DNA from 2 places in the Lachnospira rogosae (ex Hitch et al. 2025) genome. Region 2 is predicted to be linked to the other one. Evidence: predicted binding sites of a transcription regulator. Region 2 holds the regulator's gene; the other holds the start of a gene.

Region 1 (5,529 bases), 150 kb from region 2:
TATTGCCTTAAGACCAGTTATGAAGAAGACAGATATGTTAAGAGATTTATAAAATGTTGACAACAGATAATAATTCTGTTATTCTTTCGTATGAATAATAAAAGACAGTTCGTTTGTACCATCCTGTCTTAAAATAAAACCAGGGCTTCAAAACTTAAAATCTGTATAATATGCAATGTATGATAATATGCGTTGTGATCAGATAGAACCATTAAAATGGCGTGTCAGTTGTGAGGTAACTGGCACGCCATTTTGTTTAATAGGAAATTTTGATAGAAAATCTAAGGAGCAGATATGTACACATTAAAAACAGAACACAGCTTCGATGCCGCACATTTCTTATACGGCTATGAGGGCAAATGCAGTAACATACACGGACACCGCTGGAGAGTTGTAGCAGAGGTATCAAGTGATGAACTTGAAACAACAGGACAGAACAGAGGAATGTATGTTGACTTTGGAGATTTAAAGAAAGATTTAAAGGAAATCGTAGATTACTTAGACCATTGCCTTATTATAGAAACCGGCAGTTTAAAGGAAACAACACTGAAGGCTTTACAGGATGAGAATTTCAGGATAATACAGTTTGCTTTCAGACCAACAGCAGAGAATATGGCGAAATATTTTTATGATAAAATGATCGGCAGAGGATACAGGGTGAAACAGATAACTGTTTATGAGACACCAAATAATGCTGCCTCTTATACACAGGATTAGACGTATATACATAAATGCAAGGTACGCAGAAATAGGATTAGATTTATATACATAAATATAATGTATATAGAAATAGGATTAGATGTATATACATAAATATAATATACACAGAAATGAGGAATATATGAGCAAACAGATATTTAATGTTGTAGAACATTTTGCCAGTATTAACGGAGAAGGTGTAAGAGCAGGAGAACTTGCTGTATTTGTGAGGTTCAGAGGCTGCAATCTTGACTGCAGTTACTGTGATACCAGATGGGCAAATGATGTTAATGCTAAGGCAGCTAAGATGAGTGTGTCTGATATTGTTAAGGCAGTGGAAGATGTTAAGATTGACAATGTTACACTTACAGGTGGAGAACCGCTTATTCAGGCAGGGATAGACAAGCTTATAGCACAGCTTCTGATTAGTGGCAGAAATGTTGAGATAGAAACCAATGGAAGCATTGATATTAATAAGGTAAGAGAAAATGTTAAGGATAACCTTACTACAGCTATGAATGGTCAGGTCATAAACGATATTTATGATAAGGTTAACGATGAAATGGAAAGATTATCAATGACAGCAGATTACAAGCTTGCTGGAAGCAATATGGAACAATATATGAAGCTTGATAATTTTAACAACCTTCAAAGTCAGGACACTGTTAAATTTGTTGTAAGCAGTGAAGAAGATTTAAAGAGAGCATTAGAAATAATAAGACAATATAATCTTACAGAAAAATGCTATGTATATTTTAGTCCTGTATTTGGAAAGATTGAACCTGTAACAATCGTGGATTTTATGAAGGATAATTTGATTAATGGGGCAAGAGTACAGCTCCAGCTCCACAAATTCATCTGGTCGCCAGATAAGAAAGGAGTATAAATTGAAACAAATAGATTCAGAAGCTATAAGATTTCATATAAGAGGAATTCTTGAGGCATTAGGAGATGATCCGGACAGAGAAGGACTGAAAGAAACACCTGACAGAGTTGCAAGAATGTATGAAGAAGTCTTTGAAGGAATGAAGTATTCTAATGATGAAATAGCGGATATGTTTGATAAGACATTTGCAGAAGATGTGGATGACGAGGGCACATCAAGATACGGTGATATGGTAGTTGTAAAAGATATAGATATATTCAGCTATTGCGAACATCATATTGCACTTATGTACGATATGAAAGTGACAGTAGCATATGTTCCTAAAGGCAGGGTTATAGGTCTTAGCAAGATAGCTAGAATAGCTGATATGGTAGGAAAGAGATTGCAGTTACAGGAACGTATAGGTTCAGACATAGCAGATGTAATATGCAAAGTAACAGGTTCAGAAGATGTTGCTGTATTCATAGAGGGCTGTCACAGCTGTATGACAGCAAGAGGAATAAAAAAGACCAACACAAAAACATATACACAGACATTAAGAGGGAGGTTTTATAATGAAAGCAATGGTTTTATGCAGTGGTGGCGTTGATAGTACAACGTGCCTTGGAATAGCAGTCGATAAGTATGGTGCAGAAAATGTTGTGGCACTGTCAATATATTATGGACAAAGGCACACAAAGGAAATTGAGTCAGCTGATAAGGTAACTGAATATTATGGTGTTGAGCATATATCATTGGATCTTGAAAAGATATTCCAGTACAGTGATTGTTCATTGCTTGCACATTCTGATAAAGAGATACCAGAGGAGTCGTATGCAGAACAGATTAAAAAGACTAACGGAAGTCCTGTGTCAACTTATGTTCCGTTTCGCAATGGCTTGTTCCTTTCGAGTGCGGCAAGCATAGCACTTTCTAAAGGGTGTGAGGTTATATATTATGGGGCACACAGCGATGACGCGGCAGGAAGCGCATATCCTGATTGTAGTGATGAATTTAACAAGGCAATGAATGAAGCGATATATCTTGGAAGTGGTAAGCAGTTAAAGATAGAAGCTCCATTTATTAATAAGACAAAAGCACAAGTTGTAAAAATCGGACTAGATTTAAAAGTTCCTTATGAATATACATGGAGCTGTTATGAAGGAGCAGATAAGCCTTGCGGCGTGTGTGGAACGTGTATAGACAGAGCTAAGGCATTTGAGGCTAATGGAGTAAAAGACCCTGCGTTATAAAAAACGCAGGGTTTATATATTTTTTATAAAATAATTAGCACTCACCTGTTGACAGTGCTAACAACAAGTGATATAACCTGTAATAGGAAATGAGAAAAGAGCATTTTAGAAGAAAAGTAATGAAAAATTGTTCAAAGAATTACAATTGGTCTTTAAAGTGTTATCTGATAATCTTTATTTCCAAGGGAACAATAATTGGGGTTAAGAAAGAGGTGAATTGTATGAATATTCAGAAGTTTACACAGAAATCAATCGAAGCGATTAATAACTGCGAGAAGATAGCTTATGATTATGGTAATCAGGAGATTGACCAGGAACATTTTCTTTATAGTCTTATGACTATTGAAGATAGTCTTATAGCTAACCTTATAGAGAAGATGAATATTGATAAAGATATTTTCTTAAAGAATATTGAACAACTTCTTAATCAGAAGAATAAGGTATCAGGTGATGTTAAGTTATATATAAGCAATGACCTTAATAAGGTACTTGTCAATGCAGAAGATGAAGCCAAGAGAATGGGCGACTCTTATGTGTCAGTTGAGCATTTGATGCTTGCACTTATAGCAGCACCTAACAGAGCAATAAAGCAGCTCTTTAAGACATATGGAATTAACAGGGAGAGCTTTCTTTCAGTACTTGCTACTGTAAGAGGCAACCAGACAGTTACATCAGACAATCCAGAGGCAACTTACGATACACTCAATAAGTACGCTACGGATCTGGTACAAAGAGCAGCCGACGGCAAGCTTGATCCAGTAATCGGACGAGATCAGGAAATAAGGAATGTAATAAGAATTCTTTCAAGAAAGACTAAGAACAATCCGGTTCTTATCGGTGAACCAGGTGTAGGTAAGACAGCAGTTGTTGAAGGACTTGCACAAAGAATTGTAAAAGGTGATGTGCCAGAGAGCCTTAAAGACAAGAAGTTATTTGCTCTTGATATGGGTGCACTTGTGGCTGGTGCTAAATACAGAGGTGAATTTGAGGAAAGATTAAAAGCTGTGCTTGATGAGGTTAAAAAGTCAGAAGGCCAGATTATATTATTTATCGATGAAATTCACACAATTGTAGGTGCTGGTAAGACAGAGGGTTCTATGGATGCTGGTAATATGCTTAAACCAATGCTCGCAAGAGGTGAGCTGCATTGTATAGGTGCGACAACACTTGATGAACACAGACAGTATATTGAAAAAGACCCAGCACTTGAACGTCGTTTCCAGCCTGTAATGGTTGATGAGCCAACAGTTGAAGATACAATATCTATATTAAGGGGGCTTAAGGACAGATACGAAGTATTCCACGGTGTTAAGATTAATGATGGTGCTTTGGTAAGTGCGGCTGTGTTATCAGACAGATATATAACAGACAGATTTCTTCCAGATAAGGCAATTGATCTTGTAGATGAAGCGTGTGCAATGATTAAGACAGAACTTGATTCAATGCCGGCAGAACTTGATGAAATGCAGCGTAAGATTATGCAGCTTGAAATTGAGGAGGCAGCCTTAAAGAAGGAAACTGATAATCTTAGTAAGGAAAGACTTGAAGCTTTAAGAAAAGAGTTATCAGAACTTAAGGAAGAATTTGGCATACAGAAGGCTAAATGGGATTCTGACAAGACAAAGGTTGATAATATCAGCAAGTTAAAAGAAGAACTTGAAAATGTTAATAACCAGATTGCACAGGCAAAGAGAGAATACAATCTTGAGAAAGCAGCAGAGCTTCAGTATGGCAGGCTGCCACAGATAGAAAAGCAGATTGAAGAAGCAGAAGCCAAGGCCAAGAAAGATGGAAGCGATGATTCTTTAGTACACGAGAATGTAACAGAAGAAGAAATAGCTAAGATTATATCAAGATGGACAGGTATTCCAGTGGCCAAGTTAAGTGAGTCAGAAAGGCAGAAGACACTTAATCTTGATGAAACTCTTCATAAGAGAGTTGTTGGACAGGACGAGGCTGTAACCAAGGTTACAGAAGCTATTATCAGGTCTAAAGCTGGTATTAAAGATCCAAGCAAGCCAATTGGCTCATTCTTATTCTTAGGACCAACTGGTGTAGGTAAGACAGAGCTTGCAAAGACACTTGCAGAGAGTCTGTTTGATGATGAGAATAATATAATAAGGCTTGATATGTCGGAGTATATGGAGAAATATTCAGTATCCAGACTTATCGGAGCTCCTCCAGGATATGTAGGATATGATGAAGGTGGACAGCTTACAGAGGCAGTCCGCAGGAAACCATATTCAGTAGTATTGTTTGATGAGGTTGAAAAAGCCCACCCTGATGTATTTAATGTGCTTCTTCAGGTTCTCGATGATGGACGTATAACAGATTCACAAGGTAGGACAGTAGATTTTAAGAATACGATCATAATTCTTACAAGTAATATCGGTTCAACCTACCTTCTTGATGGAATTGATGAGAATGGTAATATTAAAGAGGGGGTTGAGGAACTTGTTATGGGAGATCTGCGTAACAGCTTCAGACCAGAATTCCTGAACCGTCTTGATGAGATTATTATGTTCAAACCTCTTAATAAGGATAATATAGGAAGTATTATTAACCTTCTTATTAATGATGTCAACAGAAGACTCGAAGATAAGGAACTTAAGGTTGTATTATCTGATACAGCTAAAGATTATATCGTTGACCATGGTTTTGACCCAATGTATGGTGCAAGACCTCTTAAGAGATATGTCCAGAAGAGCGTTG
Region 2 (5,529 bases):
CCGCCACCGCCAGCTCCACCTGCACCGCCTTCAAATGCTGCGTGTCCGAACTGGTCATACTGTCTTCTCTTATCTGCATCACTAAGAACTGCATATGCTTCTGATGCTTCCTTAAACTTAGCCTCAGCCTCTTTATCTCCCGGATTCATATCAGGGTGATACTTCTTAGCTAACTGTCTATATGCTCTTTTAATTGCTGCATCATCTGCGTCCTTAGGCACACCAAGGACCTCATAATAATCTCTCTTTTCTGCCATATAGGTTCCGCCTTTCTATACCCGAAAGGAGTCAGGTACCCTGATACGAGTCCTGACTTCCTTTCTGATTTCATCTATAATTGTCAAGTCTTAAGAAGTCTTTATATAACTCCATAATTAATCATTGTTAATTACATTAACTCTGATATTATAACCTTCAATAATCATAGACCACATCATATATATTACTTAATTATACTTCCTTGTAGTCACCATCTACAACATCATCACCATAAGGTGCGCTTCCCTGTGCATTATCAGCACCTGCGCCAGCTCCCATATCAGGACCAGCACCGGCTGTGCCTGCACCCTGAGTTGCTTCATACATCTTAGCAAAGAGGTTCTGTGCTGATGTCATAAGCTTTTCTTTAGCTGCCTTAATCTCATCAACCTGAGCATCTGTCATATTCTCAGCATCTGTTGATTCAACAAGTGACTTAAGTGCGTTAAGGTCTGCCTCAACATTTGCCTTGTCGTTAGCATCAAGCTTGTCGCCAGCTTCATCAAGAGCCTTCTGTGTCTGGAATACCATAGAGTCAGCTTCGTTACGAACTTCGATAGCTTCCTTACGCTTCTTATCCTGAGCTTCGAACTCAGCAGCTTCCTTAACAGCCTTATCGATATCTTCATCAGACATATTAGAACCAGCTGTTATTGTAATATGCTGCTCCTTGCCTGTTCCAAGATCCTTAGCAGATACATTAACGATACCATTAGCATCGATATCAAATGTAACTTCAATCTGTGGAACACCTCTTCTTGCTGGAGGTATACCATCAAGTCTGAACTGTCCAAGTGACTTGTTATCCTTGGCAAACTGTCTTTCACCCTGTACTACGTTGATATCAACGGCTGTCTGGTTATCAGCAGCTGTGGAGAATATCTGGCTCTTCTTTGTAGGAATAGTTGTATTTCTCTCGATAAGTCTTGTAGCAATACCACCCATTGTCTCAATTGAAAGTGAAAGTGGTGTTACATCAAGAAGAAGGATATCACCAGCACCGGCATCACCAGCAAGCTTACCACCCTGAATAGAAGCACCGATAGCAACACATTCATCTGGGTTAAGTGACTTGTTAGGTTCGTGACCTGTTAACTGCTTTACTTTATCCTGTACAGCTGGAATTCTTGTAGAACCACCAACTAATAATACCTTTGAAAGTTCTGAAGCTGTAAGACCTGCATCTGAAAGTGCGTTCTTAACTGGCTCAGCTGTCTTTTCTACTAAGTCGTGTGTAAGTTCATCGAACTTAGCTCTTGTAAGTGTCATATCAAAATGCTTTGGACCTTCTGCTGTTGCTGTGATGTATGGAAGGTTGATGTTAGTCTGCATAGCACTTGATAATTCCTTCTTAGCCTGCTCAGCAGCAACCTTTAATCTCTGAAGTGCCATTGTATCTGTAGAAAGATCTACGCCTTCCTTAGCCTTGAAGTCATCTAACATATACTGTGTAATAGCATTATCAAAATCATCACCACCAAGTCTGTTGTTACCAGCAGTAGCAAGAACTTCGATTACACCATCACCGATTTCAATGATAGATACATCGAATGTACCACCACCAAGGTCATATACCATAATCTTCTGCTCGTGTTCATTATCAAGACCATAAGCTAAAGCAGCAGCTGTAGGCTCGTTGATAATTCTCTTAACATCAAGACCTGCAATCTTACCAGCATCCTTAGTTGCCTGTCTCTGTGCATCATTGAAGTAAGCTGGAACTGTGATAACAGCTTCTGAAACTGTCTCACCAAGATAGCTCTCAGCATCAGCCTTTAACTTCTGAAGAATCATAGCTGATATTTCCTGTGGTGTGTACTTCTTACCATCAATATCAACCTTGTAATCTGTACCCATATGTCTCTTGATTGAAGAAATTGTCTTATCAGCATTAGTAACTGCCTGACGCTTAGCAGGATCACCTACTAATCTTTCTCCGTTCTTTGTAAATGCAACTATTGATGGAGTAGTTCTGATACCTTCTGTGTTAGTAATAACAACTGGCTTACCACCTTCCATAACAGCTACGCATGAATTAGTTGTACCTAAATCTATACCAATAATCTTGCTCATAATTATCTTCCTTTCTATGTCTTATATAGACATACTGTTTAATAATATCAATTCTATTTGTTACAAGTGTGTGTATTGTTCTGATAAGCCCTAAGCCTGTAAACGACTTCTTTCTATATCACAACTACCCACATACTTTACTTCTGGTAAAAGCTCATACCATTATACATCAACTAAATATTCTGATGTATTAGTTAGCAACCTTTACCATACTGTGGCGGATAACCACATCTCTATATGTGTAACCCTTCTCGAACTCTTCAACGATAATATTCTCGCCCTGAGAGTCATCTTCCACATGCATAACTGCATTATGAAATTCAGGATTAAACTCTGAACCAACTGCCTCGATTGGCTTAACCTGTAAGTCTTCAAGCATCTTAATTGTCTGCTTGTAAACCATATCCATACCTTTGGCAAATGGTGTTTGTAACTCTTCCTCTGTCACTGACTTAAAGCCGCGTTCAAAATTATCTACTATCGGAAGAAGTTTCTTTACTACATCCGAAGCTCCCATCTCGAACATTGCTGACTTTTCTTTGTCAGTACGCTTTCTGTAGTTGTCAAACTCAGCCATCTGACGCTTCAAACGATCTTGTAAATCCTCAATCACAGCGTCCTTCTGGTCCTTTTTATTATTTATATCAACTGTTTCCTCCGCTCCTTGCGCATCACTTGCGTTGTCAGATTTCTCTGCCTTCACATCTGCGTCAGACGAGCCCTGAGCTTCTACAGTATCAGCGTCTTTATCTGTATCTGATGTAACATCTGTATCATTAATATTAACATCTGCTTCATCAACATTATTAATGTTATTATCTTTCTTAGACACCTTATCTCCTCACCTTTCTATGATTTCTTGAATACATCATCCAACTGCGTCCTCATATTCTTCAAGGTTTCCACAACCTTTTCATAATCCATACGCTTTGGACCAATAATACCAATTGTACCCTTCATTCCATCCTGTAATTCATATGTTGCTGTTACAACGCTACAGTCTTTCATAGATTCAATCGGTGTTTCATTTCCTATATATACCTGAATACCATTGTTGGAACTACTATCCTGTTCATCAACACTATTGTCATCATCAACAACAAGATCTGACAGGCTCTGCTTTTCCTCCAAGGCATATATAAGCTCACTGGCTTTGGTTGAATCACTAAGTTCTGGATACTTGAATATGTTGGTTGCACCGCTTGTATATATCTTTAAATCATCTGCGCTGCTTATTGTATCAACAATCGCATCAAGAACTTCTTTGACAAGATTAATATGTTCTCCTGCCTGATTTTCCATCTTTGAAACAATGCTCAAATTCATCTGTTCAAGAGTAAGCCCTGTAAGTGTTGTATTAATAAGAATGTTAAGCTTTAACAAATTCTCCTGTGACAAATCCTCGCTTACTGTTATCACCTTATTCCTTATAAGATTGCCTTCCATAACTATTACGGCTAATATCTTATTGGCTTCAAGCTGTGATAACTGAACGAACTTAAGCTTATTGCCTGTTACCTTAGGTGTCGTTACCATAGTTGCATAATTAGTATCTTTGGCAAGAACCTTGGCAACATTCTGAAGAAGCTCTTCTACCTTTTCAACCTTCTCACCTAACATATCCTTCATTGAACTTAATTCCTGTTCTTTAACAGCAACCTCGTTCTCTCTGTTGGTTATGTTCTGTTCTTTCTCAGACATCATATCGTCTACATATAATCTGTAGCCTTTATCTGTAGGAATTCTTCCTGCTGATGTATGTGGCTGAACTATATACCCAAGCTCTTCCAGGTCTGCCATCTCATTCCTTATTGTCGCGGAACTAAGCTTCATGTCTGTGAACTTAGATATCGTTCTTGAACCAACTGGCTCGCCTGTTTCTAAGTAGTTCTTAATGATTGCTTTAAGTATCTTTACTTTACGCTCATCAAGCTGTTCATCAAGCCCCATGACATACCTCCTTTTCTTTGTTGTTAGCACTCAATAATCAGGAGTGCTAATATCAACATAATTAAGGTATCACTTTGCAAGGGTGATGTCAACAATTAATTTAATTTTTTGTATAAATAAATTATAAACTTTATTAAGTGTTTGGAGAAGGGGGTGGGGCTTCGGGCACCAGAAAGCTGATTGGGTATTTCTAAGACTTTCCTTTTGTTGTGGTTATGAGGGACGCAAACGCTCAGACGCAACGTCCTGTTGCGTATTCGCTCCATCGCACATCCGTGTGCGATAATTCTATCAGAATTTCCTATTACATAAAAAACTGCTGTGTAAATCTGGGGCTTTGCCTGATTTACACAGCAGTTTTATTGAGGTTAAAATTATTCTTAATAGAAATTACTTAGGATTAGATTATATTCCTAAGAATTTCTTTACTTCATTGGTCATCTCGCTTACTTCACATACTGTGTTGTGGAGGACTGGAGCTGTTCTGATTTCTTCGATAGCGTTAGGAACTTTTACTTTAGCAAGTTCGCTTAACTTATCTACAAGTTCAAAGTCACCCATTGAAGCATACTTAGGGTCGATTGCTTCCATTACGCTTCTTGTAAACTTGTATGGGCTTGCTGTTGAAGCTATAACTGTCTTAGTTTCGTCCTTAGTGTCTGCCTTGTACTTGTTATAAACTGTAGCAGCTACTGCTGTATGTGTATCTATAACATATCCACAAGTTTCATATAAATCCTTTATAGTAGCAGCATCTTCCGCCTCTGTAGCATAGTTGCCATAGAAATCTGAAAGCTGTGCTTTCATATCAGCAGTAATCTCATACTTACCTGTTTCTTTAAGTGAAGCCATAAGCTCGCTGTTCTTCTCAGCACTGTTGCCTGCTATTCTATAGATAAGTCTTTCAAGGTTGCTTGAGATAAGAATATCCATAGATGGTGATGTTGTAAGAACGAAATCTCTGTTTCTGTCATACTCACCCGTTGTAAAGAAATCGTATAACACCTTATTCTCATTAGAAGCACATATAAGCTTATTAATAGGAAGTCCCATATTCTTAGCATAAAATGCAGCAAGGATATTACCAAAGTTACCTGTAGGAACTACTGCATTAATCTTTTCACCTGCCTTGATTTCTCCGTTAGCAAGAAGTCTTGCATATGCATATACATAGTATACAATCTGTGGAACAAGACGTCCTATATTTATTGAGTTAGCTGATGAGAACTGGAAGCCGGCATTGTTCAT

The links. Region 2 encodes HrcA, which represses chaperone genes, less so after heat shock. Its sites were predicted from a motif close to TGTTAGCACTCNNNNNNNNNGAGTGCTAACA; they were not measured.
Region 1: a site for HrcA is predicted at 2,850-2,880, ahead of clpB (ATP-dependent chaperone ClpB). Genes of this name have one in related genera too.

Annotation. Positions count from the first base shown of each region.
Region 1 covers NZ_JBBMER010000002.1:110,234-115,762, reverse strand. The annotation lists gene WMO14_RS02950 (ECF transporter S component) at 1-52, shown strand, start outside; gene queD (6-carboxytetrahydropterin synthase QueD) at 295-717, shown strand; gene WMO14_RS02940 (radical SAM protein) at 842-1,585, shown strand; gene folE (GTP cyclohydrolase I FolE) at 1,587-2,174, shown strand; gene queC (7-cyano-7-deazaguanine synthase QueC) at 2,140-2,817, shown strand; gene clpB (ATP-dependent chaperone ClpB) at 3,039-5,529, shown strand, end outside.
Region 2 covers NZ_JBBMER010000002.1:257,607-263,135, forward strand. The annotation lists gene dnaJ (molecular chaperone DnaJ) at 1-257, opposite strand, end outside; gene dnaK (molecular chaperone DnaK) at 451-2,331, opposite strand; gene grpE (nucleotide exchange factor GrpE) at 2,522-3,163, opposite strand; gene hrcA (heat-inducible transcriptional repressor HrcA) at 3,181-4,281, opposite strand; gene thrC (threonine synthase) at 4,687-5,529, opposite strand, start outside.